Regions from separate parts of the Serratia sp. TSO36 genome, predicted to be linked through region 1. Evidence: predicted binding sites of a transcription regulator. Region 1 holds the regulator's gene; each other region holds the start of a gene.
What was found. The regulator Fur, encoded in region 1, represses iron uptake genes when iron is present. The targets are predictions, from matches to a motif close to ATAATAATGAGAACNACTATCAA.

Region 1 (7,837 bases):
GAAGCCAGATCCTGCATTCAAGCCATGGGATTATAAGGTTAAAAGCGCTGGGGCGAACACAACAATGTGCCTCCGGACGGCAAATGCAGACTAATACCTATAGCCGGCACTGCCAAGCCCGCGCCGCGAAAATTCCGCATGATTCATCGTGCGATTCAATCATGATACCCTAATCTGAATCTCTCTCAGTATGAACTTCGCCATGAAATTACATTATCAACTGCTGGCCGCCGAGTCAGACGCGCTGCCGGTGCTGCTGATCCACGGGCTGTTCGGCAATCTGGACAACCTGGGCGTGCTGGCGCGCGATCTGCATAAACAGCACACGGTGATCAAGGTAGATCTACGCAATCACGGCCTCTCCCCGCGCGCCGACGACATGAACTACCCCGCCATGGCGCAGGATCTGCTGGCGCTGCTCGACGAACTGCAGCTGGAGAAAGCGATCGTCATCGGCCATTCGATGGGCGGCAAAGCGGCGATGGCGCTGACCGCCATCGCGCCCGAGCGCGTCGCCAGGCTGATCGTTATCGACGTCGCGCCGGTGAATTACCAGACCCGCCGCCACGACGAGATTTTCGCCGCGCTGAAGGCCGTCAGCGCCGCCGGCATCACCCAGCGCCAGGCGGCCGCCGAGCTGATGCGCGACTACCTGCAGGAAGAAGGCGTGATCCAGTTCCTGCTGAAGTCCTTCCACAACGGCGAATGGCGCTTCAACCTGCCGGTGCTGATCGCACGCTACGAAGACATCACCGGCTGGCAGGAAGTCCCGGCCTGGCCGCACCCGACCCTGTTCATTCGCGGCGGCCTGTCGCCGTATGTGCAGGACAGCTATCGTGCGGACATCGCCCGCCAGTTCCCGCAGGCTCGCGCGCACGTCGTCGCCGGCACCGGCCATTGGGTGCACGCCGAAAAACCGGAAGCGGTGCTGCGCGCCATCCACCGTTTCCTCGACGAAGCCTGAAAAACACGCTTTCCTGGCGAAAAAACGCGCTAAAGATAACGGCTTAGCGCGTTTAGCCCGCAGTTAGGCATTGTCGCCGCTCCATCTGCTGGGGTAATATGGCGCGCTATAATTTTGCCGCCGCGCCAGCGCGTTCGCGAACGCCGGTTCGGGGGTGAATTTGGGTTAGGGTTTATTGGCCCGAAGTGTGTTAACCGATGCCTCCGGAAGCGTGCGAGCGCTTTTTGATGCAAACTCCCTTGCAGTACCGCTACCTATGGCAAAAGAACAAACGGATCGCACGACGCTGGATCTGTTCGCAGATGAACGCCGTCCGGGGCGCCCGAAAACCAACCCGCTCTCCCGCGATGAACAGCTTAGAATCAATAAGCGCAATCAGTTACGGCGCGATAAAGTGCGTGGATTGCGGCGCGTAGAGCTGAAAATCAACGCGGATGCGGTGGACGCCCTGAACAAACTGGCGGAACAGCGCAACATCAGCCGCAGCGAACTCATCGAGCAGATGCTGTTGGCACAACTGGCGGAAGAACAGCCGGAACATTGATCTCTTCGGCCGCACGCGCGGCGCGGCGTTAAGGACAACGCCGGATCGACCACGCTTTTCTTCATTCTCCGGCATCGCATAAATGCGATAAAACCCCGGCGCCACTTTCTGGCATGATACGCATTTACCGGCTAGAGACTGCGCCTGTCGGCGCCCGCCCCGGAGGCGAAAGGCTCTTGCCATGGCATCATTTTAATCGGCGTCAGCGGCGGCAGTGCCGGCGTCGAGTAATGCAATTACTTGAATTTAAAGGTTATACGCGATATGGCTACTGTAGGCATTTTCTTTGGCAGCGACACTGGCAATACCGAAAACATTGCCAAAATGATCCAGAAAATTCTCCAGAAACAGTTTGGCGACGACGTCTCTGAAGTGCATGACATCGCTAAAAGCAGCAAAGAAGACCTGGAAGGGTTCGATATCCTGCTGCTGGGTATCCCGACCTGGTACTACGGTGAAGCGCAGTGTGACTGGGATGATTTCTTCCCGACGCTGGAAGAAGTCGACTTCAACGGCAAACTGGTGGCGCTGTTCGGCTGCGGCGACCAGGAAGACTACGCGGAATACTTCTGTGACGCGATGGGCACCATCCGCGACATCATCGAACCGCGCGGCGCGGCCATCGTGGGCCACTGGCCGACCAAAGGCTACCACTTCGAGGCCTCCAAAGGCCTGGCGGACGACAATCACTTCATCGGTCTGGCGATCGACGAAGATCGTCAGCCGGAGCTGACCAACGAGCGCGTGGACGCCTGGGTCAAACAGATCGTCGAAGAGCTGAGCCTGGCCGATATCGTCGGCTAAGCCCCGGCACTGGCGAAAGGTTGAACAAAGGCCCTGTAAAGTGCATAGTGTGCCCACAGGGCCGTCATCGGCAGCAGGGATTGCTGCGATAGAAGCTACAGATTTGTAACTTCCCACCCCGTCACGGTAGACTGAGATATCGGTTTATCCCATCCATCAAGGCGTTGCATGCAAAACATGCAATAGTGCAATTATATCTTTGTTAACAACCGGCGGTTTCTATTTAGTACAACCGGTTCTATAATGAGACGCATTAACTCTTTGTGCCGACCGATGCCACAGGCGAGTACGCCTCAACTTGATTAGCATAGTAACAGGACTGAATTCGCATGACCGACAACAACATCGCACTGAAGAAGGCCGGCTTAAAAGTCACGCTTCCGCGACTCAAAATCCTGGAAGTACTGCAAAATCCGGAATGCCATCACGTCAGTGCGGAAGATTTGTACAAAAAACTGATTGATATGGGCGAAGAGATCGGGCTGGCAACGGTTTATCGCGTACTGAACCAGTTTGACGATGCGGGCATTGTGACACGTCACAATTTCGAAGGCGGCAAGTCCGTGTTCGAGCTGACCCAACAGCATCACCACGATCACCTGATTTGCCTGGACTGCGGCAAAGTGATCGAATTCAGCGACGAATCCATCGAAGTTCGCCAGCGTGATATCGCCAAGCAGCACGGCATCAAGCTCACCAACCACAGCCTGTACCTGTACGGCCACTGCGAAACCGGTGACTGTCGTGAAGACGAAACGCTGCACGACAAGAAATAAGCCTGACCGGCTATGAAAAACCGCCTCACACCGAGGCGGTTTTTTTATGCCCGCCGTGCAACGGGCAAAAAAATCCCCGGACAAGCCGGGGAAAATCATGTCATGAAATATCACAATTGCAGCGGCACTGCGACTCCACGTACTACTCTCACTTCAACGTCCGCCCCGCGCCGACACGCGCGAAGGCAGATGCATTCCCCCTTCGTTATACGGCCTGCCGCCGGGGCAGCAGGCCGTTGCACTGGGCTTAAACCTTCTCGGCACGGCTGTAGCGTTTACCGTCCGGGCTGACCGAACGCACCTGAACGTCACCGGAAACCGCCGGTTTGGCCTTGGCGTCATAGCGCTGCCACTGCTTGCCGCCGTCGGTGGAATACTCGATGCCCAATCCCGGCAGCGCGATATTCGCCTCCAGCTTGCCGCCCGCTACGCGCGCGCCCGGCACCGGCAGACGGTAAGCGACGCCGCCTTTGTCCAGCTTGGCCAGTTCACGCTGGCCCAGAATATTGGCGAAGCGCAGCCAGTCTTTCTCCAGCGCCTTGGTATCGACAAAGTGGGTTTCCCCGCCTTTGTATTCGCGGCCGGCGCGATAGTCCTGCTCCCAACCGGCGCGGTACCAGGCGCGTTCCGCCACCGACAGCGCGCGTGGGAAGATCATGTATTCCATCTGCGGATCGGTGCGCTGGGTTTCGCTCCACAGCTGAGCGGACAGCCCGTAGGCGCCCGGCCACGGCTTGTCGCTCTTGGCGCTGAAGGGGTTGCCGTCGCGGTCGACCGAGGTTTCCGCGTTCTGCGGCATGTTGTCCGGCGCGAAGCTGAACACCTTGCGCTCGTCGCTGAAGCGGGTGCCCCAGTAGTAACCTCGCTCGTCCGGGTTCACCTCATAAGGGAAGTCCATATAGACGTAGTCCGGGTTGGAAACCACCACTTCATACCCTTTGTTGGCCCAGTCGTTGACGCTATCGAAACCGCCCCAGTACAGGGTATCCCAGAAGTTGACGCCCACGCGCGAGGTGGCGAACGCCTTCGCGCTCTCGGCGTCTTTCAGGCCGTCCTGCCAGGCCTGCATTCTGTCGATGCCGTGCGCCTTCACCAGCTTGCTGACCTCTTGGCCGAAGTAGCTCGGCAGGTGCTCCATGTCGGCCACCTTGCCTTCTTTGATCATCGTCTGGCACACCTGCGACTTGGCCCACGGCTTGTCTTCGTTGCTCTGATCGATGATGCCTTTGCCCGGTTCCGGTTTCGCCTTGTCGGTGTAGCCGGCGCCCAGGCGAATGTTTTTCGCTTCGTCGCCGCCGAAGTGCCAGGTCTTGATCGGCTGGCCGGCTTCTTTATGCATCTGGGCGATCTCGCCGATCACCTTGTCGACAAAGCGCTGGGAAGAGTCCAGGCACGGGTTCAGGTAGCTCTGGCGGTTAAAGAACTGCACGGAGGTGGTGTTGGAGGTATCGGTCGGATCCACCAGGCGGAATTCGTTGGCCTCCTGCTCTTTCCCGGCGGCATGCAGCTTTTTATAGCGCGCTTCCATCGAGACCACCGCGGCGCGGGCGTGCGCCGGCATGTCGATCTCCGGGATCACTTCAATCTGGCGCGCCTGGGCGTATTTGATGATGTCGATATAGTCCTGACGGCTGAAGAAGCCGCCGTAGACGTCCGGCCCCTGGCCGTACTGCGGCAGCAGGCAGGTGGTTTCGCTCAGATCGTGGCAGCGCTGGCCGCCGACGTCCGTCAGCTCAGGCAAACCGGGGATCTCGATGCGCCAGCCTTCGTCATCGCTCAGGTGGAAGTGGAATTTGTTGAGCTTGTAGGCCGCCATCTGATCCAGCAGGCGCAGCACCGCGTCCTTCTTATGGAAGTTGCGCGCCACGTCGAGGAAAATGCCGCGATACTCGAAGCGCGGCGCATCGCTGGCGTCCAGCGTGGCGATCTTGCCGCTGCCGTCGCTCGGCACTAACGACAGGATCGACTGCAGCCCGTAGAACACCCCGGCCTGATCGAAACCGATCACTCGCGCCTCTTTCTTGCCGATTTTCAACTCATAGGCGCCTGACACCGCCATCGCGCCTTTAAACTTGCCCGGCTGAATGTCGGTCTTGATCGGATAGCCGTTGGCCTGAACCGGCACGCCCAGCAGCGCAAAGCGCTGGTTGACGGCGTCCGCCGCCGGCTTGACCAGCGTGCTCAGATCCGGTGCCACGCCGTTACGCAGATCGGCGTCCTGCGCGTGTACTTTCACCTGCATCGGCGTCGGCACGATCTGGCCGCGCAGCGCGCCGGCAGGCAGCGTCTGCAGATCGGCATTGCTGACAAAGCGCGAAGCCGGCGTCATCAGAATGTTTTTGTCGTCCTTGGTGCGCTTCCACTGGTCGCCGGTGAACGGCGCCACGAACTGATCCAGATTTTCGGTATCGGTATTCGCCAGCATTTTCGGCTTGGCGTCGCCGGACGTGGCATACCAGCGCGGCAGGAAGTCGTTTCTGAACAGCTGCCAGTATTCGGCCACCACTGGAATTTCCACCGCCTTACCGGCCGGGAAACCGCTGAATTTGGCGGTCGGCTCCAGCTTGTACAGATCGCCGGTGAGGTGAGCTATCTTGAACTGATCGTTGTCCACCCGCAGGGTCTGGCGCGGGCTGTGGAAATAGATGACCCAGTCTTTGCCGTCGATTGCCTGGCCGTCGTTGCTGAGGGTGAACAACACCCGGTTGCAAGAAGCCCAGTCGGCGCCCAGCGCCGCGCAATCCACGCCGTTTTCGCCGGCGCGGTTATCCAGCATTTTTACGTTCAGCTTCAGCTGACTCAGTTGATCCACCAGTTGTTGATCGGCCATGGCGTTTCCCATGCCGCCCAGGAATCCCATCGTTGCCGTCAAAGCGGCTAATGCGCTCAGTTTGAATGCGTTCATGTTCTTGTCCTTCTTAATTATTGTTATCGCGAATTTCTTGCCACAGCTTGCCGCACTTGGCGTCGTAAGCCTGACCATTGCCGCTGTGAACCGCCATAATGCAGTTCTGATAATCCATCACCCGCACCGTTTCCTGCGCGGCGAACTGCTGGTGCTGCTTCTCTTGCTTCAGCACGTTCAGCACCGCCTTGCAGGGCTGCAGACGCTCCGGCGAACCTTCGGCGGTGTTGATGCAGGCGCTGTAAGCCTGCTTCAATTTGGCGTCTTCCGGCGGCGCGGCGGGTTGCGCACAGGCGCTCAAGGCCGCGGCGGCCGCCAACATCAGCATGATTTTTTTCATCGTTGAATTCCCTTAACTGCCCCCGGCGGCGAGGCCGGGGAACGCATCAGAAGATGGTGAATGGCGCGATGACCATGAACTTGACGTCTTTCTCGTCCTGGAAGATGTTGCCGTAACCGCCGCCCCAGCTCGGGATGTTGGTGTGGTTGTCATACTGGGTGTAGTGCAGCTTGATCAGCGTGCCCTTGGCGCGCCCTTCCTGGATGGTGTACATCGCGTCCAGGCTCCAGGCGCTCTCTTTCAGGCGCTGGGTCTGATCGTAGATCGGGTTGGTGCTCGGCTTGGCGTCCCAGGCGTAAACGTAGGAGCCGCCGACCGCCATGCCCGGCAGGTTCCAGTTACTGAGGTCATACATCACGCCGGCGTACACCGCTTTCTCGCCGTTGGCGTTAAAGTCGGAGCGGTTATCCCACCACACGTCCAAGCGGCCGTTGGACGAGGCGTAGGTTGGGGTCATGCGCTGCAGGAAGAAGCCCTGGTTGCCTTCCGCCTTGACCATGGTGCCTTCCAGACGCCAGTTGAACTGCCCGGTGGTGTAACCGAAGGTCAGCGCCTGCAGCCAGGCCAGGCCGTCGTAGATGCTGTTCGGATCGTTCTTGTCGCTGATGCGGTCTTCCGCACCGTAGAACTGGTAACTGGTGGTCAGCGGGTTGCCCAGCAGATCGAATTTGTAAGACGCTTTAGAGAAGTATTGATTCACGTATCCCTGCGCCTGGCCGAAGGCGGCTTCCAGCACCAGATCGTTTTTGAAATCGTACTTGGCGCCCAGCGAGTGCAGGTAGGAGACGCGGGTTTTCCTGTCGTTCTGGCGGAAGTCGTCCACCTCGATATGCCACGGTGCCTTGTATTTGTCGGCCCACATGTAGGAGAAGCTCAACGCGCCGGCATCGCCGTAGTCGAACTTGGCGCCGGCTTCGGCCCCCTGATAGGTGCCCGGCATAAAGCTCCAGTGTGGCGCCAGCAGGGTTTGGCCGCTCGGCTGAATATAGCCGGCGCGCGCCCAGACCGGGCCGTATTTGAATTTGGCGGCGGCTTTGTACAGGCTGATGCCGCCCTTGTCACCGGAATAGTCTTCGTCGTAGGTCCGGTTTTTCGAGGAAAACGCGATCTCGTTCGGGTGGCCGCTGGCGCTGGATTCCGCCAGCTCGATGGCGGTGAAGGCACCGACGTCCAGACCGAACATATCCCAGGCGTAGCCCGAAGCGAAATCCAGGCTCAGGTTGGCGGTGGAGTGCGACAGGTTGGTGGTATATTGGTTGTAATCCTTGCTGTCCGGATTGAGATCTTTACGGTCGCGCTCACGTTGCCAGTAATAGATGCCGCCGGTCAGCGTGGAATCATCGATAAACCCTGCGGCTTTCGCCTCAGGCGCCATGGCAAACCCTGTTCCCAACAGCGCGCCCGCGACTGCGAGCGCCAGCGTTTTACGCTGAGCACCGTGCGTACCCATATTGAAATTCCTCTTTGACTTAACTTAAAAGTTGCAGCCGCCTGTGTTCACCAC
Region 2 (7,837 bases), on a different contig from region 1:
GGTGAAGATCCTGTATGTCGATCGCCACTGCCCACGTCAACCGGTGATGTACGAACCGGGGATCGTCATCATCTTTCAGGGGCACAAGGTCGGCTATTGCGGCAACAAGGTGTTCCAGTACGATCCGCGCAACTACCTGCTGATGACGGTGCCGCTGCCGTTCGAGTGCGAAACCTTCGCCAGCCCGGAACTGCCGCTGGTTGGATTGGCGGTCAATATCGATACCCAAATGCTGCAGGATTTGCTGATCGACATCGGCGACGACGACTACCTGATGCAACCGCGGGCGGAGAGCAACGGGGTGAACCTGGCCGAGCTGACGGAAGTGCTGCTGTGTGCCACCGAACGCCTGCTGGACGTGATGGCCAAGCCGCTCGACGCCCGGGTGCTGGGGCCGCAGATCGTGCGCGAGATCCTTTACTACGTGCTGCGCGGCACCTGCGGCGCGTCGCTGCAGGAGTTGGTCAATCGCCATACCCACTTCAGCCAGATCGCCAAGGCGCTGCGGCGCATCGAACATCAGTATGCCGACAACCTCAACGTCGAGCAGTTGGCCGGCGAGGTCAACATGAGCGTCTCGGCGTTCCACCACAATTTCAAGGCGGTGACCAACACCTCGCCGCTGCAATACGTGAAGTCGTACCGGCTGCATAAGGCGCGCCTGCTGATGGTGCATGACGGCCTGAAGGCCAGCACGGCGGCGATCCGCGTCGGTTACGAGAGCGCGTCGCAGTTCAGCCGTGAATTCAAGCGCCTGTTCGGCATGACGCCGAGCGATGAAGTCGCCCGGCTGCGCGAGGCCAACCCGCTGCTGCTGGAGGGCTGAGCCGCGTTTATGGGGTTAAGACGATCTTGCCGAATGGCCCGCGATCGAGGTGATCCAGCGCCTGCGGCAACTGATCGAAGCGGTATACCTGGTCGATCACCGGCTGCAGGTTGACGGCGTCCACGGCGCGCACCAGGTCTTCCAGCGCGCGGCGGTGGCCGACGCCGATGCCCTGAATCACTGCGGATTTTAATAGCAGCGGGCCGGCGGGGGCGGAAATTTCGTTGCCTTCCAGGATGCCTATTACCGAGATGCGTCCTCCCACCGCCACGGCGCGCACCGAATTGCCGAGGTTGGTGCCGCCCACGGTATCCACCACATGGTCGATGCCGCGATCCTGGGTCAGCTGATAGACCTTCTCCACCCAGTCGCCATGCAGGCGATTGATGCCGCGGTCGGCGCCCAGCGCCTTGGCGCGCGCCAATTTTTCGTCGCTGCCGGAAGTGACGTACACCTCGGCGCCGTGCGCTTTGGCGATCTGCAGCGCGAACAGCGCCACGCCGCCGGTGCCTTGCACCAATACCGAGTCGCCGGCGCGCAGTCTGCCTTGCTCCACCAGTGCGAACCAGGCGGTCAGCCCGGCGCACGGCAAGGTGCTGGCCTGAATATCGTCCAGCGACGCCGGCGCCGCCACCAGCCAATCTTCATGCACTATCACGTATTCCGCCAGCACGCCCTGATAAAAACCGCCGAGGGTGTGATAAGGCACCCGGCGCGCATCGCCGTAGGGTTTTTGCTCGCCGTCGAGCCAACCGGGGCTGAAGGTGGAAATGACGCGCGCGCCGGGCTGAAAGCGACTGACGCCGGGGCCGATGGCATCGACCTCGCCGGCCATGTCCGAGGCGGGCGTGAACGGCTGCGGCAGCGTGAGCCCCATGCCGCTTTCAATCATCAGTTTGTCACGGTAATTGAGTGAGATAGCCTTCACTTTCACTCTGATTTCGTGCGGCCCCGGCTGTGGGATGGCGCTTGCGCTCAGCTGCAGGTGCTCACGCCCCAGGGCGCTCATCGTCCAGCGTTGCATTGTATTGGTCATGATGTTCTCCAAAGTCAGCGATTAACAGACCTGCCGATAATATCGTTGATAGAGGTTCGCCAGTGGCGATAAGATTTCCGCAGATTGTTTCTTTCAGAGCGACAAATCATGAGCGATCGGTTGAGCGGCATTTCGGTATTCGTTACCGCCGTGGAGGCGGGCAGTTTTGCGTTGGCGGCCAGTCGGCTGCATCTTTCGCGTTCGGCGGTCGGCAAAACCATCGCCCGGCTGGAACAGCGGCTGGGGGTGCGGCTGTTTCATCGCACCACGCGCAGCCAGAGCCTGACCGACGACGGTGCGCTGTTTTATGAGCGCTGCCTGCGGGCGCTGGAGGAGATCCGTGGCGCGGAAACGCTGCTGGAGTCGGGGAAACGACAGGTCAGCGGCCGGCTGCGGGTGTCGATGCCGGTGCTGTTTGGCCGCATGTGCATTGCGCCGCTGCTGACCGAACTGACGCGCGAGCATCCTGGGTTGGAGCTGGAACTGTCGTTCAGCGATCGGGTGGTGGACCTGATTGAGGACGGCTTCGATATGGCGATCCGCAACGGTACGCTGGCCAACAGCAGCGGCTTGGTGGCGCGCCGCATCGGCGATCACCGCATGGCGCTGTGCGCCTCGCCGGCCTATCTGCAGCGGTGCGGCGAACCGCTCAGCATCGAGCAACTGGCGCAGCATGAGGCGGTGACCTATATGCGCGCCGGCGCGCGGCGCAGCTGGTTGGTATTGGATAGCGACGGCAAGCCGCAGGACGTAATGCCGAATAACCGGCTGCAAATGGACGACCTGCAGGCGATTGCGGATGCGGCCACGGCGGGTTTCGGCATTGCCTGGCTGCCGTGCTGGCTGGTGCGTGAGCAGTTGTTGAGCGGGGCGCTGGTGCGCTTGCTGCGCGATCGGCCGGGCGCCGCCTTTGAAGCGCATGCGGTGTGGCCGCACACGCCCCACCTGCCGCTGAAGGTGCGGCTGGCGGTGGATACGCTGGTGAACAAACTGCCTGCCAGTCTGGCGCTGGTCGAGAAGGCGCTGTAGCGCGCCGGATTTAGGAAGAGGAAGCGCGCTTTTTGCGCCAGATCACCAGCATGGCGCCCAGCAGGCCGACGAACAGCAGCAGCAGCGGCAGCAGCATTAGGCCGGTCATCACCTGGCTTTCGTAGCGTTTTACCAGAGGGATTTGACTGAAAGCGTAGCCGAGGCCCACCAGCGCACAGACCCAGATCGCCGCGCTCAGCCAGTTGAACACCTGGAAGCGCGAGCTGTTGAGCCCGGAAATGCCGGCCATGGTCGGCAGCAGCGTGCGCACGAAGCCGAGGAAGCGGCCGATCAGCAGCGCCGTCAGCCCGTGGCGATTGAACAGGTTGTGCGCGCGCTGGTGGTACTGCGCCGGCAGCTGCAGCAGCCAGCTCTTCACCAGGCCGGTGTGGCCCAGCCAGCGGCCCTGGATATAGCTCAGCCAGCAGCCGAGGCCGGCGGCGGCGGTCAGAATCAGCAGGGTGGGGGCAAAGCCCATCACGCCTTTGGCGATCAGCGCGCCCGACAGCAGCAGCAGGCTGTCGCCGGGGAGGAAGGAGGCGGGCAGCAGTCCGTTTTCCAAAAACAGGGTGGTGAAAAGTACGGCGTAAACCACCCAAATTACGCTTGGATCGGCGAGGGCGATAAAGTCCTGCTGCCAAAGCGCATGAATAATCTCTCGTAATACATCCATTTTATGTCCTGTTGCATGCCGGTTGCGCCCGGGGTCACGTTCTCCAGGATGCGGCGGTTACCGTATCTGACAGTTACCCGATTAGTGTACCGCTAATAGCTTAAGCCGACATTAAACAAGGCGAAGAAAATTACCGGAATCCGTCTTGGCGCACGCCGTTGAGGCGATCGAAGCCGGCCGCCAGATCGGCGATCAGGTCTTCGACGTTCTCCAGGCCGATGTGCAGGCGCACCAGCGTGCCGGAGAAATCGACGCCGCCCGCCGGACGGATCGCTTCCAGCTCTTCCGGCTGGTTGGCCAGGATTAGCGACTCGAAGCCGCCCCAGGAGTAGGCCATACTGAAATGGCTGAAGTTGTCCAGGTAGGCGGCCAGCTGCGCATCATCCAGCCGCTCTTTCAGCACGAAGGAGAACAGCCCGTTGCAGCCGCTGAAGTCACGGCGGTAGAACTCATGGCCCTTGCAGCTGGGCAGGGCCGGGTGATTGACCGTCGCCACCTCCGGCCGTGCCGCCAGCCAGTGGGCGACTTCGATGCTGCTGCGCTCGTGCTGCTTCAGGCGCACGCTCAGGGTGCGCAGGCCGCGGCTCGCCATGTAGGCGGTGTCGGCATCCACCATCTGCCCCATCAGGTAGGAGTACTCGCGCAGCCGATCCCAACAGCGCGCGTTGGCGACGGCGGTGCCGAGCATGTAATCGGAATGGCCGATCAGGTATTTGGTGCCGGCCTGAATCGAAATGTCGATGCCGAAATCCAGCGCCTTGAACAGCACGCCCGCCGCCCAGGTGTTGTCGATCATGATCACCACCTCCGGCGCCACGGCGCGGATGGCCTGCACCATCGCCGGGATATCCTGCACTTCCAGGGTGATGGAGCCGGGGGATTCCAGGAACACCACGCGGGTATTGGGCTGGATCAGCGTGGCGATATCGGCGCCAATTAATGGATCGAAATAGGTGGTGCTGACGTTCATGCGGCCGAGGATATGGGTGCAGAAATCCTGGGTCGGTTCGTACGCCGAGCCGGTGACCAGCAGGTGATCGCCGGCGCCGACGAACGACAGGATCGCATTGGCTACCGCCGCCGCGCCGCAGGGGTACAGCACGCAGCCGGCGCCGCCCTCCAGCTCCACCATCGCATCCTGCAGCGCGAAGTGGGTCAGGGTGCCGCGTCGGCCGTAAAACAGCTCGCCGTGGGCGCGCTGCGCGGTGGCGTGTTTTTTGGCGGCGACGGAATCGAAGACCAAAGAAGAGGCGCGTTGCGTGACGGGATTGACGGAGCCCTGGGTGTAGCGCTTGCCGCGGCCGGCGCCGATCAGCGTGGTTTCGATATGTTTTGACGTCATGGTACCTGGCTCACCTCTGGTTGCTCTGCACGTGCCCGTTTGCGATAGCCCTTACGTTAACATGAGTTAATATAGCCATCCAGACGTTTTAACTTCCAGATACAGAAACGGCTATAATTGGCTGCCGACTGCGCATTTCTCGCCTCATCCTTCTGCCGAGCGGCGAGAGAGAAGCCCATTCATCGGTCGAGATGCCGTTCGGCAGCGTGGCCTTGTTGCGCCGTTGTGGGGGAAAAGTAACGAAATAACCCCATAAAAGGGGCGTTTGGCGGTGAACGGGCGCAGATTGGCGCTTTGCCGCGGGGTTGGCTAAAATTTTCTCGTTTATTTGGTAAATAATAATGAGAACTACTATCAATCCCCGGTTGGTTTGATATGATCGCACGCTGAATTATTCCTTAATTTTGATCGGTAATGGGTGGAGGCACAGCGTGAAAACGGCTGGCAAGAATTTAAATCAAGGATCGTTCGGCCAGGGCCGGGCGCAGTGGGGCAAGGCCTTTGGCCGCAGCCTGATGGCTTCAATGGTGCTGGTCGTGGGGCTGGCCGGCAGCGCGCAGGCGGCGCCGGCGGCCAATCCGGCCGTTACCGAAAGCGTTGCGCCGACCACCGCGCCTGCACCTGCAGCCGCCGCGCCGGAGAGCATCACGCCGGTGAACCCGGCGCCAACGATCCAGCCACCGGAAACCCGCGGCATGGATCTGTCCGTTTGGGGCATGTATCAGCACGCCGACGCGGTGGTGAAAGCGGTAATGATCGGCCTGGTGCTGGCCTCGATCGTGACCTGGACCATTCTGTTCTCCAAAGGCAGTGAATTGCTGCGCGCCAAACGCCGCCTGCGCCGCGAACAGCTGGCGCTGGCCGACGCGCGCTCGCTGGATGAAGCTTCCGAGCTGGCGCAAAACTTCGGCTCGCAGAGCGTCAGCGCTGTCTTGCTGAACGACGCGCAAAATGAGCTGGAGCTGTCCGCAGAGTCCAGCGACAACAACGGCATCAAAGAGCGTACCGGCTTCCGCCTCGAACGCCGCGTGGCGGCCTACAGCCGCAACATGGGCCGCGGCAACGGTTTCCTGGCCACCATCGGCGCCATCTCGCCGTTCGTCGGCCTGTTCGGCACCGTGTGGGGCATCATGAACAGCTTCATCGGCATCGCCCATTCGCAGACCACCAACCTGGCGGTCGTGGCGCCGGGCATCGCGGAAGCGCTGCTGGCGACCGCACTGGGCCTGGTCGCGGCGATCCCTGCCGTCGTTATCTACAACATCTTTGCCCGCGTCATCAGCGGCCATCGCGCCCAGGTAGGCGACGTGGCGGCGCAGGTCTTGCTGCTGCAGGGCCGCGATCTGGATCTGGCCGCAACGGCGGAAGCCAAGCGCTCACAGCACGCACACCAACTGCGGGCGGGGTGAGTCATGGCGATGCGCTTAAATGAAGATCTGGACGACAGCGGCGAATTGCATGAAATCAACGTGACGCCGTTTATCGACGTCATGCTGGTGCTGTTGATCATCTTTATGGTGGCCGCGCCGCTGGCAACGGTAGATATCCGCGTCGATCTGCCGGCTTCTTCCGCCAAACCGCAGCCGCGGCCGGAAAAACCGGTGTTCCTGTCGGTGAAGGCCGACAAGCAGCTCTACGTTGGCGATCAGCCGGTGAATGCCGATCAGCTGACTTCGGTGCTGGATCAACGCACTCAGGCCAACAAAGAAACCACCATCTTCTTCCAGGCGGACAAGAGCGTGGACTATGAAACGCTGATGAGCGTGATGGACACCCTGCGTAAAGCCGGCTACCTGAAAGTGGGGCTGGTGGGCATGGAAGGCGCCGCCAAGTAGCGGCAGCAAAACGATAAAGGGCGCTCAGGCGCCCTTTTTTATTGATTCAGAAATATCACTCCCCGGCCAACAACGCCCGCGAACCGGCATGGCGCCAGTGGATACGGCCCGGCAGATAAAGCGCGTTCTGTTCCAGCGGCCGCTCGTCGATGAGCGCGGTGACCTGGCTGAAGCTATGCTGCGCCAGCGCCCGGCAGTCCTGCGCCACCGTGTCTATCTTCAACGTCATGCAGTCGAACAGGTAGTGATCGTCGAAGCTGCACAGGTGGATGTCGCTTTCCATCAGCTGATGTTGAGTCAGATAACGCAATACCCCTTCCAACAGGCCGCAGGCGGCGGTGAACAGCGCTTTGGGCGGACGCCCCAGCTGTGCGCACAGCTGAGCGAACATCTCGTAACCCGAGCTGGGGTGATAGCTGCCGTTGATGATCCATTCCGGTTTGCACGATACGCCGGCGCGCTCCAGGCCAAGCTGGAAACCGGCCAGCCGATCGCGAGTCGGTGAAATGCGCGGCTGCCCGCCGAGAAAATAGATCTCATCCGGATGCTGGCGCGCGACCTTCTCCACCAGGTCGGCGGTCGCATTAACCGAGTCGGTGATCACCAGCGGCAGTTCGGAACCGGCGATCAGGCGGTCCATCTGCACCACCGGCAGCCCGGCGTTGATCTTCTGGTATTCCGCGTCGTTCAGCTGGCTGGAGGCGACGATCAGGCCGTCGACCTGCCGCTGCACCAGACTGTTCACCGCCATCATCTCCTGCGCCGGGTTTTCATCGGTACAGGCGATCAACAGCTGCAGACCGGCCTCGCGGCACAGCGTTTCCAGCTCGCGCGAGATCACCGCAAAGCCGTAGTTGGTCATCTCCGGCACCACCAGCCCCAGCGTGTGGCTGCGGTTGGAGCGCAAAGAGCGGGCGTGGATGCTGGGCTGATAATGGTGTTCGTGCGCCAGCGCCAGAATGCGATCGCGGGTGTCGTCGGACACCCGGTATTCCTTGCTGCGGCCGTTCAGCACCAGGCTGGCGGTCGATTTCGACACCCCGGCCAGCGTGGCGATGTCACTGATGGTAATGCGTTTATTTTTTTTCACTGACGC
Region 3 (7,837 bases), on a different contig from region 1:
CGGTGGTGCGCTACCGCGACGGCTCGGTGATCGACGTGGTGCATCAGGTGGCGGAGTAGCCGATGGCCGCCGTCGATCCCCAACTGGCCGCCGAACGCGCGGTCAGCCTGCCGGAGTTGCTCACCAGCCGCGAATGCCGCCAGGCGCACCAGCAGGCGTGGCTGGCGCAGCACCAGTGCACGCTGCTGGTGCTGACGCTGGTGGTGCCCGGCCCGGTGAAGGACAGCGCGCTGACGCGCGGCATCTTCAATCTGGGGTGGGCGGCGCTGCTGCGGCTGTGCGCCGAACAGGGTTGGCCCAGCCCGCAGGCCGAGGCGCTGGCGCTCGCCACCGGCTGCGAAGGGTTTGTCGCGCTGCGCGCCGATGCCCAGCGGGTGAAGGACTGCGCCATGCAGCTGGAGGTGAGCCGCCCGATCGGCCGGCTGTGGGATATCGACGTGCTGGATACGCAGGGGCGCATTTTGTCGCGCCGCGACATCGGCCTGCCGGAACGGCGCTGCCTGCTGTGCGGCCAACCGGCCAAGATCTGCGCCCGCCAGCGGCGGCATAGCAGCGAGCAGCTGCTGCATGAAATGGAAAGGATGTTCAACGATGCGATCTCTGCCGATTAACCTGCCCGCCCACCGTGCCGAACCGGCCTGCGACTTCGCCCGCGCCGCTTTCCGCGCGCTGCTGGTGGAGGTCAACCTTACGCCCAAACCGGGGCTGGTGGATCGCCATAACACCGGCGCCCACCGCGATATGGATCTCGGGCATTTCTACCGCAGCGCCCGCGCCATCGGCGTGTGGCTGCCGCGCTTTATCCAACGCGGGCGCGAAGACGCCGCTTTGCCGGCAGAGCAGCAGCTGGCGCGGCTGCGGCCGCTCGGCCTGGCCTGCGAAAACCAGATGTTTCGCGCCACCGGCGGCATTAACACCCATAAGGGCAGCGTGTTCTCGCTCGGGTTGCTGTGCACCGCCTTCGGCCGCCTGCAGCAGCAGGGGCGCGCCATCGGCGCAGAGGCGCTGTGCGCCGAGGTGGCGGCGATGTGCCGGGGGCTGGTGGATCGCGAGCTGCGGCGCAACAACGCCGGGCAGACCGCCGGCCAGCGGCTGTTCGCCGCGCACGGGCTGAGCGGCGCGCGCGGCGAGGCGGAGGCCGGTTTCCAGCTGGTGCTTGACGGCGCGCTGCCGCTGTATCGGCAACGGCTGGCCGCCGGCGGCGACGAACAGCGGGCGCTGCTGGACAGCCTGCTGTGGCTGATGGCTCACAACGACGACACCAACGTCGCCTCGCGCGGCGGCCTGCAAGGGCTGCGCTGGCTGCGGCGCCGGGCGGCATTGCTGCTGGCGCAGGGCGGCTCGGCGGGGGAAGCGGGCCTGGCGCGCCTGCGGCGCTTCGATGCCGACTGTATCGCCCGCAACCTCAGCCCCGGCGGCAGCGCCGACCTGTTGATAGTGACCTGGCTGCTGGCGCAGCTGGGTGCCCAAGAATAATAACCAAGCCTTCAGGAGAGTCCCTATGTCCCAAACCCAGGAAAAGATCTGGAAAGCGATAGCGCCGCTGGCGGTGCTCGCGATCCTGTTATTGATACCGGTGCCCGACGGCATGCCGCCGCAGGCGTGGCACTACTTCGCCATCTTCGTGGCGATGATCGTCGGCATGATTCTGGAGCCGATCCCGGCCACCGCCATCAGCTTTATCGCGGTGACCGTCAGCGTGCTCAGCGCCAACTGGGTGCTGTTCGGCGCGCAGGAACTGGCGGAGCCGGGCTTCAAGGCCGGTAAAGAGGCGCTAAAATGGGGGCTGGCGGGCTTCTCCAGCACCACCGTCTGGCTGGTGTTCGGCGCCTTTATCTTCGCGCTGGGTTACGAGGCCACCGGTCTGGGGCGGCGCATCGCGCTGTTCCTGGTGAAGTTCATGGGCAAGCGCACGCTGACGCTGGGCTATGCGGTGGTGATCATCGATATCCTGCTGGCGCCGTTCACGCCGTCCAACACCGCGCGCACCGGCGGCACGGTATTCCCGGTGGTGAAAAACCTGCCGCCGCTGTTCGATTCTTTCCCCAACGATCCCTCTTCACGCCGCATCGGCGGTTACCTGATGTGGATGATGGTAGTCGGCACCAGCATCAGCTCCTCGATGTTCGTCACCGGCGCCGCGCCGAACGTGCTGGGCATCGAGTTCGTCGGCAAGATCGCCGGGGTGCACATCAGCTGGATGCAGTGGTTCCTGGCGTTCCTGCCGGTCGGCCTGCTGCTGCTGATCGTTGCGCCGCTGATCTCCTACTACCTGTACAAACCGGGCGTGACCCACAGCAGCGAAGTGGCCGCCTGGGCGGATACCGCGCTGGGGGAAATGGGCAAGCTGACGCGCAAGGAATACACCCTGATCGGCCTGGTGCTGCTCAGCCTGTGCCTGTGGGTGTTCGGCGGCAAAGTGCTGGACGCCACCGCGGTGTGTCTGTTGGCGGTGTCGCTGATGCTGGCGCTGCACGTGGTGTCGTGGAAAGAGATCACCAAATACTCCAGCGCCTGGAACACGCTGGTTAACCTGGCGACGCTGGTGGTGATGGCCAACGGCCTGACGCGTTCCGGCTTTATCGACTGGTTCGCCCAGACCATGAGCACCCACCTGGACGGCTTCTCGCCGAACATGACGGTGGTGGCGCTGGTGCTGGTGTTCTACTTCGCCCACTACTTGTTCGCCAGCCTGTCGGCGCACACCGCCACCATGCTGCCGGTGATCCTGGCGGTCGGCAAAGGGCTGCCGGGCGTGCCGATGGAGCAGCTGTCGATGCTGCTGGTGCTATCGATCGGTATCATGGGCGTGCTGACGCCGTACGCCACCGGGCCGGGGGTGATCATCTACGGCTGCGGTTACGTGAAGTCGAAAGACTACTGGCGCCTGGGCGGCATTCTCGGCGTAGTGTACATTGCTGCGCTGCTGCTGATCGGCTGGCCAATCATGAGCCTGTGGTACTGAGTTGAAGCCACGCGGCCACCGCCCGGTGGCCGCGGTTACGATCCTTTCCCGTGAACCCTGTCACACACTTGTCACACTAACCCCGCCATCATACTCGGGCAAACGCTAACACCTTAAAAATAATCATTTTCCGGGAGCCTCTGCGGATGAGAAAAAAAACGTTATTGCTGTGCCTGCCTTTGTTATTCACCGGGAACGCGCTGGCGGAAGCCGGCGGTTATCAGCTGGAACAGGTGCTGGTGATGAGCCGCCATAACCTGCGCGCGCCGCTGGCCAACAACGGCAGCGTGCTGGCGCAGTCCACGCCGAAGGCCTGGCCGGCCTGGGAAACGCCGGGCGGCCAGCTGACCACCAAGGGCGGGGTGCTGGAAGTGTATATGGGGCACTATTTCAACGCCTGGCTGAAGCAGACCGGCCTGTTGCCGCAAGAGGGCTGCCCGACCGCCGGCAGCGTGTACGTCTACGCGAACAGTCTGCAGCGCACGGTGGCCACCGCGCAGTTCTTCAGCAACGGCGCGTTCCCCGGCTGCGACGTCGGCGTGCATCATCAGGACAAAATGGGCGAGATGGATCCGACCTTCAACCCGATCATCACCGACACCAGCGAAGCCTTCAACCAGCAGGCGCTGGCGGCGATGAACGCCGCGCTGGGATCGCTGAAGCTGGACGCCTCTTACCAACAGCTGGCGAAGATCATCGACTACCAGGATTCCGCCGCCTGCAAGACCGACAAACACTGCGACCTGAGCAAAGAAGCCAGCGTGATGAGCGCGGTGCCGGGCAAAGAGCCGGGCGTCTCCGGCCCGCTGCGGGTGGGCAACTCGCTGGTGGACGCCTTTATGCTGCAGTACTACGAAGGTTTCCCGATGAAAGAGGTGGCCTGGGGCAAAATCGCCACCCCGCACCAGTGGCAGCAGTTGGCGCAGCTGAAAGACGGCTATCAGGACTCGCTGTTCACCTCGCCGGTGGTGGCGCAGAACGTCGCCAAGCCGCTGCTGACCTACATCAACAACGCGCTGCTCGGCGAGCGCAAACCGGACGCGCCGAAGCTGACGGTGCTGGTTGGCCACGATTCCAATATTGCCTCGCTGCTGTCGGCCATGCAGTTCCAGCCGTATCAGCTGCCGCAGCAATACGAGAAAACGCCGATCGGCGGCAAACTGGTGTTCCAGCGCTGGCGCGACGCGCAGAACGACCGTGAATTGTTGAAGATCGAGTACGTCTATCAGTCCACCGAACAGCTGCGCAAGGCGACGCCGCTGACGCTGCAAACCCCGCCGCAGCGAGTAACGCTGGCGCTGAAAGGCTGCCCGGTCGACAAAGACGGTTTCTGCGCCTGGAGCGATTTCGAGAAGACCATGAAAGGCATCTTGTAATGCCCAGCCTCTCTCCCGAGCGCGGGGGAGAGGCCTCTCCCCATCCCGGCTAACGCGCCGCCACGCAGGCCTTAACGCCATTTATTTTGCCCAGGGTCATTGTTGCAGGCCGTTTCGGGGGCTAACATCATCAGCCTGCCTGTTTATCATGGATACCGCCGTTGCCCACTTTTATCCGCAATATCGAATTTTTCACGCCGGACGGCTATCCGGGCCAGGTGGCGCGCTGCCATTTTGCGCTGGCGGAGTATCGCGACGACAGTTTTCCCGAGGCGGGTTTTGCGCTGCCGGATCATCTGGCGCGCGCGGTGCCGAAGCGCCGCGCGGAGTATCTGGCCGGGCGTGTTCTGGCGCGGCAACTGTTGGCGCCGCTCGGTTTTGCCGACTTCACCCTGGCGCGCGGCGAAGATCGCGCGCCGCAGTGGCCGCCGGGCATCGCCGGGGCGCTGAGCCATAATTCGGATACCGCGCTGTGCGCCGTGCACCGCGAGAGCGGGCTGGGCGGCGTGGGGCTGGATGTGGAGACGCTGCTCTCCGACGTGCGGGCGGAGGAGTTGTGGAGCGCGATCGTTTCCCCGGCGGAGCGCGAGGCGTTGCTGCGCGAGACGCTGCCGTTCAACGAACTGCTGACGCTGACGTTTTCCGCCAAAGAGAGCCTGTTCAAGGCGCTTTATCCGCAGGTGCGCTGTTACTTCGATTTTCTCGATGCGCGCATGATCGCCGTGGATATACAGCGGCAGACGTTTGTATTAGCGCTGCTTAAGACGTTGACGCCAAATTGCCCCGCCGGCCGCCGGTTTAGCGGACGTTTTTGGCGTGAAGGTGACGATGTCACGACTTTTATCTTTTCTAAAACCCAATAATAACAGTGTGTTATTTCTTACTTTGCCGTAACGCAGGTTTGCCGCGGCGGGCGGAAAGATTCATTCATCGGAGATTGACCCACGCTGGGGATCCGGTGTAATTTATCCTCCTTTTACAGCTAATGATAATTATTCGCATAAACATTATCATTGGTAAGGCGCAACAAAGGAGTGGTCTAGTGGCGACACTGACGACAGAAAACCAAACCTTCCCCGGGTTTGTGTACGCCGAACAATCGACCTTTTTGTACCGGTCCGAATTCCGTTCCCTCTCCGCCGATGGCGTGTTCGAGCGTATCGAGACGCCGGCGTTCGGCGGCGAGCAGGAAGGCAGCGCGCTGGCGCAGCATATCCGCCAGGCGCTGGCGCGCGCCAAAGCTGCCGGCCAGGAGACGCCGGTGGTGGTGGGCGCCATTCCGTTCGATACGCGCCGGCCTTCCAGCCTGTACGTGCCTGAAAACTGCCAGTTTGTCGCCAACGACAGCTTTACCCGCGCCGCGCGCCCGATGCTGCAACAGCCGCATCGCCTGGCCGCCTGCACCAGCATTCCGGACGAGCCGCGCTTCAAGCACGCGGTGGCGGAAGCGGTCAGCCGCTTTAAACAAGGCAAGCTGGACAAGGCGGTGCTGTCGCGCATCCTCGACATCGAGCTGGAGCAGCCGGTGGCGGGCCACCAGATCCTCAATAACCTGATGGTGCAGAACCCGACCGGTTACCACTTTTCCCTGCCGCTGGCCGATGGCGGCGTGCTGATCGGCGCCAGCCCGGAGCTGCTGATCCGCAAGCAGGGCGGCGAGATCCACACCAATCCGCTGGCGGGCTCGGCGCGCCGTCAGGACGATCCGCAGCAGGATCGCCTCGGCAGCGAGCGCCTGATGCGCTCGACCAAAGACAAATATGAACACAAGCTGGTGATCGACGACATTCGCCGGCACCTGGCGCCGCTGTGCGCCAGCCTGAGCGTACCCAGCGGCCCGTCGCTGCTCAGCACCGGCACCATGTGGCACCTGTCCACCCGCATTCGCGGCGAGTTGCTGAACCCGAATCTCAACGTGATGCAACTGGCCTGCCTGCTGCATCCGACGCCGGCGCTGTGCGGCTTCCCGACCGAGAGCGCCCGCCAACTGATCGCCGATCTGGAACCGCACGATCGCGGCCTGTTCAGCGGCATTGTCGGCTGGTGCGACGCCAACGGCGACGGCGAGTGGGCGATCGTCATCCGCAGCGGCCTGCTGCGCGGCAACCGGGTGCGGCTGTTCGCCGGCGCGGGCATCGTCGCCGCCTCGACGCCGCAGGCCGAGTGGATGGAAACCGCCGCCAAACTGGGCACCATGCTCAACGCTTTCGGCCTGAACAGCGGCGCGCTGTAGGCCTCTTTGCGGCGCAGTGCGCGCCGCGTCATACGCTTTCGCAGGAGACAACGATGAACAACAACATGACCCGGCTGTGCGCCCGGATGGCGGTGCGCGCATGAGCATTCAGATGGATTTCACCGGCAAACGCGTGTGGGTGACCGGCGCGGCGCGCGGCATCGGCGAGCAGATTGCCCGGCATTTTTTGACGCAGGGCGCCGAGGTGGTGGGATTTGACCGCGAGTTCGCCAATTCGGATCTGCCTTACCCCTGCGTGACGCTGGACATCAGCCGGCCGGAGCAGGTGGAGGCGGTGTGCCGCCAACAGCTGGCGGAGAACCCAAAACTGGACGTGTTGGTCAACGCCGCCGGCATTCTGCGCATGGGCAATACCGAAGATTTGAGCGTGGATGACTGGCATCAGTGCATCAACGTCAACGCCTCGGGGGCGTTTTACCTGTTCCGCGCCGTGCTGCCGCACTTCAAGGCGCAGCGCAGCGGGGCGATCGTCAGCATCGGCTCCAACGCTGCGCACGTACCGCGCACGCAGATGGCGGCCTACTGCGCCTCCAAGGCGGCGCTGACCAGCCTGAACCACTGCGTGGGGCTGGAGATGGCGCCGTTCGGCGTGCGCTGCAATCTGGTGTCGCCGGGCTCGACCGACACGCCGATGCAGCGCGGCATGTGGCAGACCGATGATGCGCAGCAACGTACCATCGCCGGCTTCCCCGAGATGTTCAAGCTGGGGATCCCGCTGGGCAAAATCGCCCGCCCGGATGAGATCGCCAACGCGGTGTTGTTCCTGGCCTCCGATTTGGCCAGCCACATCACCATGCAGGACATCGTGATCGACGGCGGCGCCACGCTGGCCGCCTGAGTCAGACCCGCTGGCGGCGCAGCAGGTGCTGCGCGCCTTCCGCCGCCAGCAGCAGCACCGCCAGCCAGATCGCCAGATAGGTTGGCCATTCGCTTTGGCCGATGCTCTCGCCGAGCAGCAGCGCGACGATCACCAGCAGCACCGGTTCCACATAGCTCAGCAGGCCGAACAGGCTGAACGGCAGCAGGCGGCTGGCGAGGATATAACACACCAGCGCCACGGCGCTGATGACGCCGAGCAGCGGAATGCGCCAATACAGCTCGGCATTGATCTGCAGCGCCGCTGAGCCGCCGTCGCCGAAGGCGAACCAGGCCGCCGCCGGCAGCATCAGCGCCAGCTCGCACCACAGTCCGCCGAGATTGTCGGTGCCGAAACGCCGCCGCAAAATAAAGTAGAGCGGATAG
Region 4 (7,837 bases), on a different contig from region 1:
AGCAGCAGGCGCTGATAAGGCGAGCCGAGGTTGAGCGGCCAACCGCCGAGAATGATCAGGCTGTTGACGATGCCGGTGACGATCACCGCCGCCACCGCCAGGTGCCCCCAGCGCGAGAAACGGATCAGCGTGGTGATGGCGTCGCTGCGCCACTGCGGCGGCTGCAGATAGCGCAGGCAAACCAGCAGCGGCGCCAGGCAGCCGAACCAGTAGCCGGCGGCCAGCAGGTGTACCGCATGGTTGGCGCGGTGCAGCACGCCCAGCGTGCCTTCGTGCATCGCCGCGTGGCCGATGAACGCCAGGCTGACCAGCAGCAGCGCCGAACACAGCGCCAACGCCTGCGCACGCGGCCGTTCCGGCAGCAGCAGGCTCAGGATCGCCAGCAGCGACAGGCCCAGATGCCAGCGCCACACTTCGCCGAAGGTGGTGCCGAGCACCGCCCACCAGACCTCCAGCCGCCAGGCGTCTTCCCAACCGTCGCCCATTTGCCCGGCCTGAATGGCCAGCAGCGCCACGGCGGAAAGCCCGGCAATCCAGGTGCCGGCAAGCAGCAACGGGCGCACATCGCGGGAGAGGATCGGGGAGAGGCGCTGCGGTGACAGTAAGGCGGTGAACAGACTGATGCCGAACATCAGCATCACCGCCGCAAAGTGCACCAAGCGACACAGAACGAACAGGGTCGCCAGACTCACGATCAGTTTACGGTGAAGCTGTACTGGCCTTTGGTTTTATGCCCGTCGACCGAAACCACATGCCAGCTGACGTTGTATTTGCCCGCGCTCAGTTCGCCTTCGATCGGCACGTTGACCTGGGTGTTGTTGTTCGGATCGAGCTGCAGCTTGCCGGTTTTCACCACGGCGTTGTCCGGGCCGGTGATTTTCACGCCGCTGAAGTTCGGCTCGATGCCTTCGGAGAAGCTGAGGGTCAGCGCCTTCGGTGCCGGGCTGACGCTGGCGTCGGCCTTCGGCGTCTCCACTTTCAGGTGGGCGTGCGCCAGCGCTTGCTGCGAAGACAGGCCGACGAACAGGACGAAAACGGTGGAAAGCAGGCGACAAGAGGAACGAATTTTACCGATCACAGTGGTATCCCTTAACAGTAAAAGAGGGTCATAAGGGTTAAGGCCACAGCCAAGGCGATGTATCAGCGGCCCCAACCCACCGCAAATGATTGCGCCACGGGTAAACAGAAAAACGGGTTGTATCGGCTAACCCGCTGTTTTGACTCTACCATCCCTGTAGCGTATCGCGGTAAATCATAACGACCGTGCTGCGGCAAGTCGAGCGCATCACTGGCATTTTGCGATCCGGCAGCACGTATCGCCGCATAACCGCGATAAACGCAGGGTAAAAAAAACCGCGCGTCAGGCTCGCCCACGCGCGGTTTTTCGGTGTTTTGTTGCAGATTAAGCCTGGCCGTTGCCGCCCTGGCCCATCGCGCCCATTTTCTTCAGATCTTTGTCGATGAAGAACAGGCCTTTGCCGCTGGTGCCCACCAGCGCCAGCTTATCCAGCACGGATTTGAACAGTTTCTCTTCTTCGTGCTGCTCCGCCACGTACCACTGCAGGAAGTTGAAGGTGGAATAATCGTGCGCGGTCATGGCGGCGTGCGCCAGTTCGTTGATCTGACGGGTGATCAGCTGTTCGTGTTCGTAGGTCTGCTGGAACACGTCCGCCAGCGATTCGAACGCCACCGGCGGCGCGGCGATGCTGCCCAGCAGCGGCAAAGAGCCGGTGTCGCTCAGGTAGTCGAACAGGCGTTGCATATGCTGCATCTCTTCCTGAGAGTGCTCTTTAAGAAATGCGGCGGCGCCTTCAAAGCCTTTATCGCTGCACCATGCGCTCATTTGCAGGTACAGGTTGGCGGAGTAGAACTCCAGATTCAGTTGCTCATTCAGCTTTTGAGTCATTTCTTGCGTCAGCATAATGATTCCTTTTATTTTGCAGGTCATGAATTTAATTTCCGCGCATTATGCCCTGCTGCCGTGAAAATAAAAACACCTTATTTACACCCGATCAATATTAATTATTTATTTACTTAAAATCAAACACATAAAAACACATAGAAATTCACGCTAATTATTATGATAATTATTCCCATCTTTTATTTTAATCAAAAAGCGAATCATTCTTATTTAAAAGAATAAATAGATTGCATTACTCTTTGGAAAATATCGTCCGCCGCGGCGGCGCTACGGGCTTGCCAAGCGTCGCCGGGTGCATTACCTTCTGCGCAGGTTCAATACGGCAAAGTAAGTAAGGAGTATAGCGTGGGTTACAATCTGGCCGAGCTGTCCAAAGAAGAGATGGACAGGGTGAACGTGGATCTCGCCGCCTCAGGCGTGGCGTACAAAGAGCGCTACAACATGCCGGTGATCCCGGAAGTGGTGGAGCGCGAGCAGCCGGAACCGCTGCGCGACTATTTTCGCGAGCGCGTGGCGCACTACCGCGCGGAATCCCACAAGTTTTCGCGCCTGCCGTACGAGCCGAAGGCCAAATAACAAAACCCGCCGTTACGGCGGGTTTTTTGCGTCACTTGCCGGCGAACCGGTCGGTGGCGATCATCAGCTGGTGCAAGATGCCCGGCTCGTCATACGAATGCCCCGCCCCTTCCACGATATGCAATTCCGCTTCCGGCCAGGCCCTGGCCAGATCCCAGGCGTTCTGCACCTGGCAGGCCATATCATAGCGGCCGTGGACGATCACCGCCGGGATATGGCGGATCAGCGGCACGTTGCGCAGCAGCTGGTCATCGCTCTCCAGGAAGCCCAGATGGGTGAAATAGTGGTTTTCAATGCGTGCGAACGCCAGCGCGAAATCATCCTCGCCGAACGAAGCGGATTCGCGGCTTGGCAACAGCGTGACCGTCTCCCCTTCCCACACGCTCCACAGCTTGGCCGCTTCGAGTTGCACCTGCGGATCGGCCGAGGTCAGCCGCTGCCGGTAGGCGGCGATCACATCTTTACGCTCTTCATCCGACAGAATGGACAGCACGCGCTCCCATTTGTCCGGGAAGAAGCGTGACGCGCCGTCCTGGTAATACCAATGCAGCTCCTGCTTGCGCAGGGTGAAGATGCCGCGCAGCACCATTTCACTGACGCGCTCCGGGTGGGTCTGCGCATAGGCGAGCGCCAGCGTCGACCCCCAGGAACCGCCAAACACCAGCCATTGATCGACGCCGGCCATTTCGCGCAGCCGCTCGATATCGGCCACCAAATGCCAGGTGGTGTTGTTGTCCAGGCTGGCGTGCGGACGGGAGCGGCCACAGCCGCGCTGATCGAACAGCAGCACCTTGTAGCGTTCGGGATCGAACAACTGGCGATGATGCGGGGAGATGCCGCCGCCCGGCCCGCCATGAATGAAGACCGCCGGCTTACCGTTCGGGTTGCCGCTCAGCTCCCAGTAGATCCGGTGGCCATCCCCAGTGTCCAGCCAACCGCTGTCGTATGCCGCTAACGGCGGGTACAAACCTCGTAATTGTTCCATGGCGCTTTCCGTCTCTCTGTGAGTCATGCTTTCATCAAAGCGGAAGCCGCCCGGCAGGTCAACGGTAAAACCCGAAAACTAGAACGCGCGCCGAGAACTCGGCGCGCGTTTGCTCAAAATCGCAACGACCTGCCTGCAAAATGCCCACAGGCGCGATCGGTTGAGGGGCGCATTCGCCCCCCGGGAACTCAGTTACCCACCTTTGCGCATATGCGGCTCACGCATCTCCTGTGCGGTTTTCGCCTCGATGCTCAGTTCCGCCGTCGGGCGCAGCAGCAGGCGCGCCAGCCCGATAGGTTCGCCGGTTTCCCGGCAGTAGCCGTACTCGCCGTTCTGCAATCGCGCCAGCGCCGCATCGATTTTCGGCAGCAGGCGGCTTTCGCGATCCAACTGGCGGAACAGCAGGCGCAGATCCTCTTCGCGCGCCGCCTTGTCGGCTTCATCGCCCGTCGCTTCGCCGCCGTCGATCTCTTTTTTCAGCTCATCGATGTGCAGCAGCAGCTTTTGCCGCTCATCTTGCAGCAGCTGGCGGAAAAACGCCCGTTGAACCGAGTTCATATAATCAGAATCCGGCATGGCCAGCAGTTGCTGCGCATCCGGTAACGTCATGACTGTCATTGCGCTCTCCCAACACCAAAAGTGTAACATTATAACATAATATTTATTTTTAACACCCGGTCATCCAAAAACAAAATTTCATGCACAAACAGCCGGTTAACCTAAACCTGCACTTTGCCGCTTGCATCCTCTTGGCTTTAGGCGGTTAATGGCTGAGCAAGCCACCCAATCATAGGTAACGAGAGGCCATCATGAGTAAGGGAATGGATAGCAAAAAGAATGCGAAGAAGAAGCCGTTGAAAACCCCAGCTGAGAAACGTGCGGAGAAACGCGCCAAAAAAGCGCATCCGTCTGGTGAGTAAGCGCCCTTCCATCCGTCATTAAACCCGCCAAGGCGGGTTTTTTATTGCCTACAACCTGGGGGCGGTTGGCACGGCCGCCTGCGCCGGTTAAGCTGAGGCCTGACGGCAACGCGGAGGAAAACATGACGTTACGCGTAATAGATACCGAGACCTGTGGGCTGGACGGCGGCGTGGTGGAAGTGGCCTCCCTCGATCTGCTCGACGGCCAATTGACCAACCCGATGAGCGATCTGGTCAGCCCGGATCGCCCCATCAGCCTCGACGCGATGGCGATTCATCACATCACCGAACAAATGGTGGAAGGTAAACCGCGCATTGCGGTGGCGATCGGCCGCTATCAGGGCAGCCCCTACTATGTGGCGCACAACGCCGCTTTCGATCGCGGCGTGCTGCCGGAGATGAACGGCGCCTGGATCTGCACGCTCAAGCTGGCGCGCACGCTGTATCCGGACATCAAGTACGGCAACCAGTATTTGCGCTACGCGCTGAACCTGGACGTGCAGCTGCCGGCAGACGCCACGCTGTACCCGCACCGCGCGCTGTACGACTGCTACGTCACCGCCGCGCTGCTGCAACGCATCATCAAGGATTCGGGCTGGACGCCGGAGCAAATGGTGCAGATCACCGAACAACCGGTGCTGCTGAAGAAGTTCAAATTCGGCAAGTATCGCGGGCAGGAGATCGATCGCATCGCCCAGGAAGATCCCGGCTATCTGCGCTGGATGCTGAAATCCATCGACGATCTGAGCCCGGACATGAAGCACACGCTGAAATACTATCTGATTGGCTAACACGGCGGGCGGCACAGAGGCCGCCCGCCGAATACCGTTACTCCGCCAGCGCCAGAATGAAGGCGTACTCCAGCGCAATATCCTCATAGGCCTTGAAGCGGCCGGATTTGCCGCCGTGGCCGGCATCCATGTCGGTATACAGCAGCAGCTGCCGATCGTCAGTTTTCAGCTCGCGCAGCTTGGCCACCCACTTGGCCGGCTCCCAATACTGCACCTGCGAATCGTGCAGGCCGGTGGTCACCAGCAGATGCGGGTATGCCTGCGCCTTCACCTGATCGTACGGGCTGTACTGCTTGATGTAGTCGTAATAGGCCTGCTCGTTCGGGTTGCCCCACTCGTCATATTCGCCGGTGGTCAGCGGGATCGACTCATCCAGCATGGTGGTCACCACGTCGACGAACGGCACCTGCGCCACCACGCCGTGGAACAGCTGCGGCGCCTGGTTGATCACCGCCCCCATCAGCAGGCCGCCGGCGCTGCCGCCCATGGCGAACACCCGCTTGCCGTCGCCGTAACCCTGGGCGACCAGCGTTTCGGTCACGTCGATAAAATCGTTGAAGGTGTTCTGCTTGTTGAACAGCTTGCCGTCTTCATACCACAGTTGCCCCAGCTCGCCGCCGCCGCGAATGTGCGCCAGCGCGAACACGAAACCGCGATCCAGCAGGCTCAGGCGGCTGGCGCTGAACGCCGGATCCATGCTGCTGCCGTAGGAGCCGTAGCCGTACACCATCAACGGGTTGGCGCCGCGCTGGAAGCTGTCCTGGCGATACACCAGCGAGACCGGCACCTCGACGCCGTCGCGCGCCTTCACCCAGACTCGCTCGCTGCGGTAGTTTTCTGGCGTGAAGTTCTTCACTTCCTGCTGTTTGAGCATCGTCCGCTCGCCGCTGTCCATATTCAGTTCGTACAGCGTGGTCGGGGTGGTCATCGACGAATAGCCGTAGCGCAGCAGCGCGGTTTCCGGATCCGGGTTGTACGCCAGCCAGGTGGTGTAAGTCGGATCGTCGAAGGCGATGCGCTTCTCTTCGCCAGTCTGCCAGTGGATCTGGCGCAGCAGCGTCAGGCCGGCGCTGCGCTCCTCCACCACCAGCCAGTCGCGGAACAGGCTAAAGCCCTCCAGCATCACGTCGGCGCGCGGGGCGATCAGCGTCTGCCACTGCGCTTCGTCCGCCTGTTCGCTTTGGTACAGGCCGAAGTTCTTGCCGTCCTTATTGGAGCGGATGTAGAAATGCTGGTGATAGTGATCGATGGCGTATTCGTGATCCTTGCGGCGCGGCACGAACAGCTGCGGCTTAGCGTCCGCACGGTCGGCGTCCAGCAGCAGGATCTCCGAGGTAGTGGTGCTGCTCAGGTGGATCAGGATAAAGCGCTCGGAGGTGGTCTTCTCCAGCCCGACGTAGAAGGTATCGTCCAGCTCTTCGTAAATCAGCTCGTCCTGCTGCGGATCGCTGCCCACCACGTGGCGATAAACCTGATACGGCAACAGCGTCTTGGCGTGCTTGCGCACGTAGTACACCGTCGAGGAGTCGTTGGCCCACTCGAAGCTGCCGGAGGTGTTCTCCAGCACTTCGTCCGCCCAACTGCCGTCGGCCAGGTTCTTGAAGCGAATGTCATACTGGCGGCGCGACAGGAAATCCTCCGCCACCCCCAGCCGCTGGTTGTCGGGGCTGACGTCCAGCCCACCCAGGGTGTAAAACTCGTGATTCTCGGCGCGCTGGTTGCCGTCGATAAGCACCTCCCAGCGCTCGCTCTCGGCCTGCGGCTGGCGCACGGAAATCGCGTATTCATTGCCCGGCTCATAGCGCGTCTGATAGCGATAGCCGTGGCGCACGTAAGGCACCGAATGTTCCTGCTGCGGAATGCGCGCCACCATCTCTTCGTATAGGGTTTCGCGCAGCGCCTGCTGCGGCTTCAGCATCGCATCGGTGTAGGCGTTTTCCGCCTGCAGGTAGTCCAGCACCTGGCGGTCTGCGCGCTCGTCGTCGCGCAGCCAGTAATAGTCATCCACGCGCGTGTCGCCGTGGATGGTGATGGGATAAGGGCGTTTTTCCGCTTTCGGTGGGGTCATCATTGCTAAATCATCCGCTTACATAGATTGCGGCAAGAGTGACACGATTCCCCCCGGCTTGCCAAGCGGCGCTACGCCAGCTCGCGCTTTTTCTCGTTGACGTCGCTCTCGATGCCCTGCTTGACGTCCGCCGGGATCTTCAGCGCCTGCGCCAGCGCGTCGAGGTAGCCGCGCTCCATAAAGTGATCGACGTCGATCACCAGGCAGCTCAGATAGTAAACCTCCAGCGCCTCGTCTTCGTTTTGCACGCTGCGGGCGATCAATTCCGGGTTGAGCGGCTGCTCGATCGCTTCCTGCACCCAGCCCTGCGCCTCTTCCCCCACCTGCAGCTGCGCCAGGCTGTGATCGATGGCGCGCTGCTCGTCGGCATCGATATGGCCGTCGCTCTTGGCCGCGAACACCAGCGCCTGCACCAGGCGTTTGGCGCGCAGATCCACCGGCGTGGTTTGCAGGCCGAACTGCGGTTCGTCCTGATGGGTCTCTTTCACCCGCTGCTTATACTTGTTCCACAGCACTGCGCCCACCGCCGCGCTGCCGCCGATGATCAGCGCATTCTTGCCGAACTTGCCCACCAGC

Region 2: a site for Fur is predicted at 5,242-5,264, ahead of exbB (tol-pal system-associated acyl-CoA thioesterase). Genes of this name have one in related genera too.
Region 3: a site for Fur is predicted at 5,327-5,349, ahead of ACK3CV_RS16475 (isochorismate synthase). Genes of this name have one in related genera too.
Region 4: a site for Fur is predicted at 2,075-2,097, ahead of ftnA (non-heme ferritin). Genes of this name have one in related genera too.

What each region holds. Positions count from the first base shown of each region.
Region 1 is NZ_JBJZOU010000009.1:245,824-253,660, reverse strand. Features, by position in the region: gene ybfF (esterase) at 191-964, shown strand; gene ybfE (LexA regulated protein) at 1,221-1,508, shown strand; gene fldA (flavodoxin FldA) at 1,773-2,312, shown strand; gene fur (ferric iron uptake transcriptional regulator) at 2,642-3,088, shown strand; gene ACK3CV_RS06500 (beta-N-acetylhexosaminidase) at 3,336-5,993, opposite strand; gene chiQ (ChiQ/YbfN family lipoprotein) at 6,007-6,333, opposite strand; gene chiP (chitoporin ChiP) at 6,380-7,783, opposite strand.
Region 2 is NZ_JBJZOU010000024.1:173,965-181,801, reverse strand. Features, by position in the region: gene ACK3CV_RS21610 (AraC family transcriptional regulator) at 1-826, shown strand, start outside; gene ACK3CV_RS21605 (zinc-dependent alcohol dehydrogenase family protein) at 834-1,862, opposite strand; gene ACK3CV_RS21600 (LysR family transcriptional regulator) at 1,971-2,891, shown strand; gene ACK3CV_RS21595 (DedA family protein) at 2,902-3,564, opposite strand; gene metC (cystathionine beta-lyase) at 3,695-4,906, opposite strand; gene exbB (tol-pal system-associated acyl-CoA thioesterase) at 5,338-6,315, shown strand; gene exbD (TonB system transport protein ExbD) at 6,319-6,741, shown strand; gene ACK3CV_RS21575 (LacI family DNA-binding transcriptional regulator) at 6,797-7,837, opposite strand, start outside.
Region 3 is NZ_JBJZOU010000016.1:127,776-135,612, reverse strand. Features, by position in the region: gene citF (citrate lyase subunit alpha) at 1-59, shown strand, start outside; gene citX (citrate lyase holo-[acyl-carrier protein] synthase) at 63-611, shown strand; gene citG (triphosphoribosyl-dephospho-CoA synthase CitG) at 592-1,476, shown strand; gene ACK3CV_RS16490 (anion permease) at 1,502-2,965, shown strand; gene agp (bifunctional glucose-1-phosphatase/inositol phosphatase) at 3,112-4,341, shown strand; gene ACK3CV_RS16480 (4'-phosphopantetheinyl transferase family protein) at 4,503-5,204, shown strand; gene ACK3CV_RS16475 (isochorismate synthase) at 5,384-6,574, shown strand; gene dhbA (2,3-dihydro-2,3-dihydroxybenzoate dehydrogenase) at 6,675-7,433, shown strand; gene rarD (EamA family transporter RarD) at 7,435-7,837, opposite strand, start outside.
Region 4 is NZ_JBJZOU010000012.1:194,474-202,310, reverse strand. Features, by position in the region: gene copD (copper homeostasis membrane protein CopD) at 1-692, opposite strand, end outside; gene yobA (CopC domain-containing protein YobA) at 695-1,078, opposite strand; gene ftnA (non-heme ferritin) at 1,403-1,921, opposite strand; gene ACK3CV_RS10385 (DNA polymerase III subunit theta) at 2,267-2,497, shown strand; gene pip (prolyl aminopeptidase) at 2,529-3,482, opposite strand; gene dksA (RNA polymerase-binding protein DksA) at 3,675-4,100, opposite strand; gene exoX (exodeoxyribonuclease X) at 4,525-5,193, shown strand; gene ACK3CV_RS10365 (S9 family peptidase) at 5,231-7,264, opposite strand; gene ACK3CV_RS10360 (tellurite resistance TerB family protein) at 7,333-7,837, opposite strand, start outside.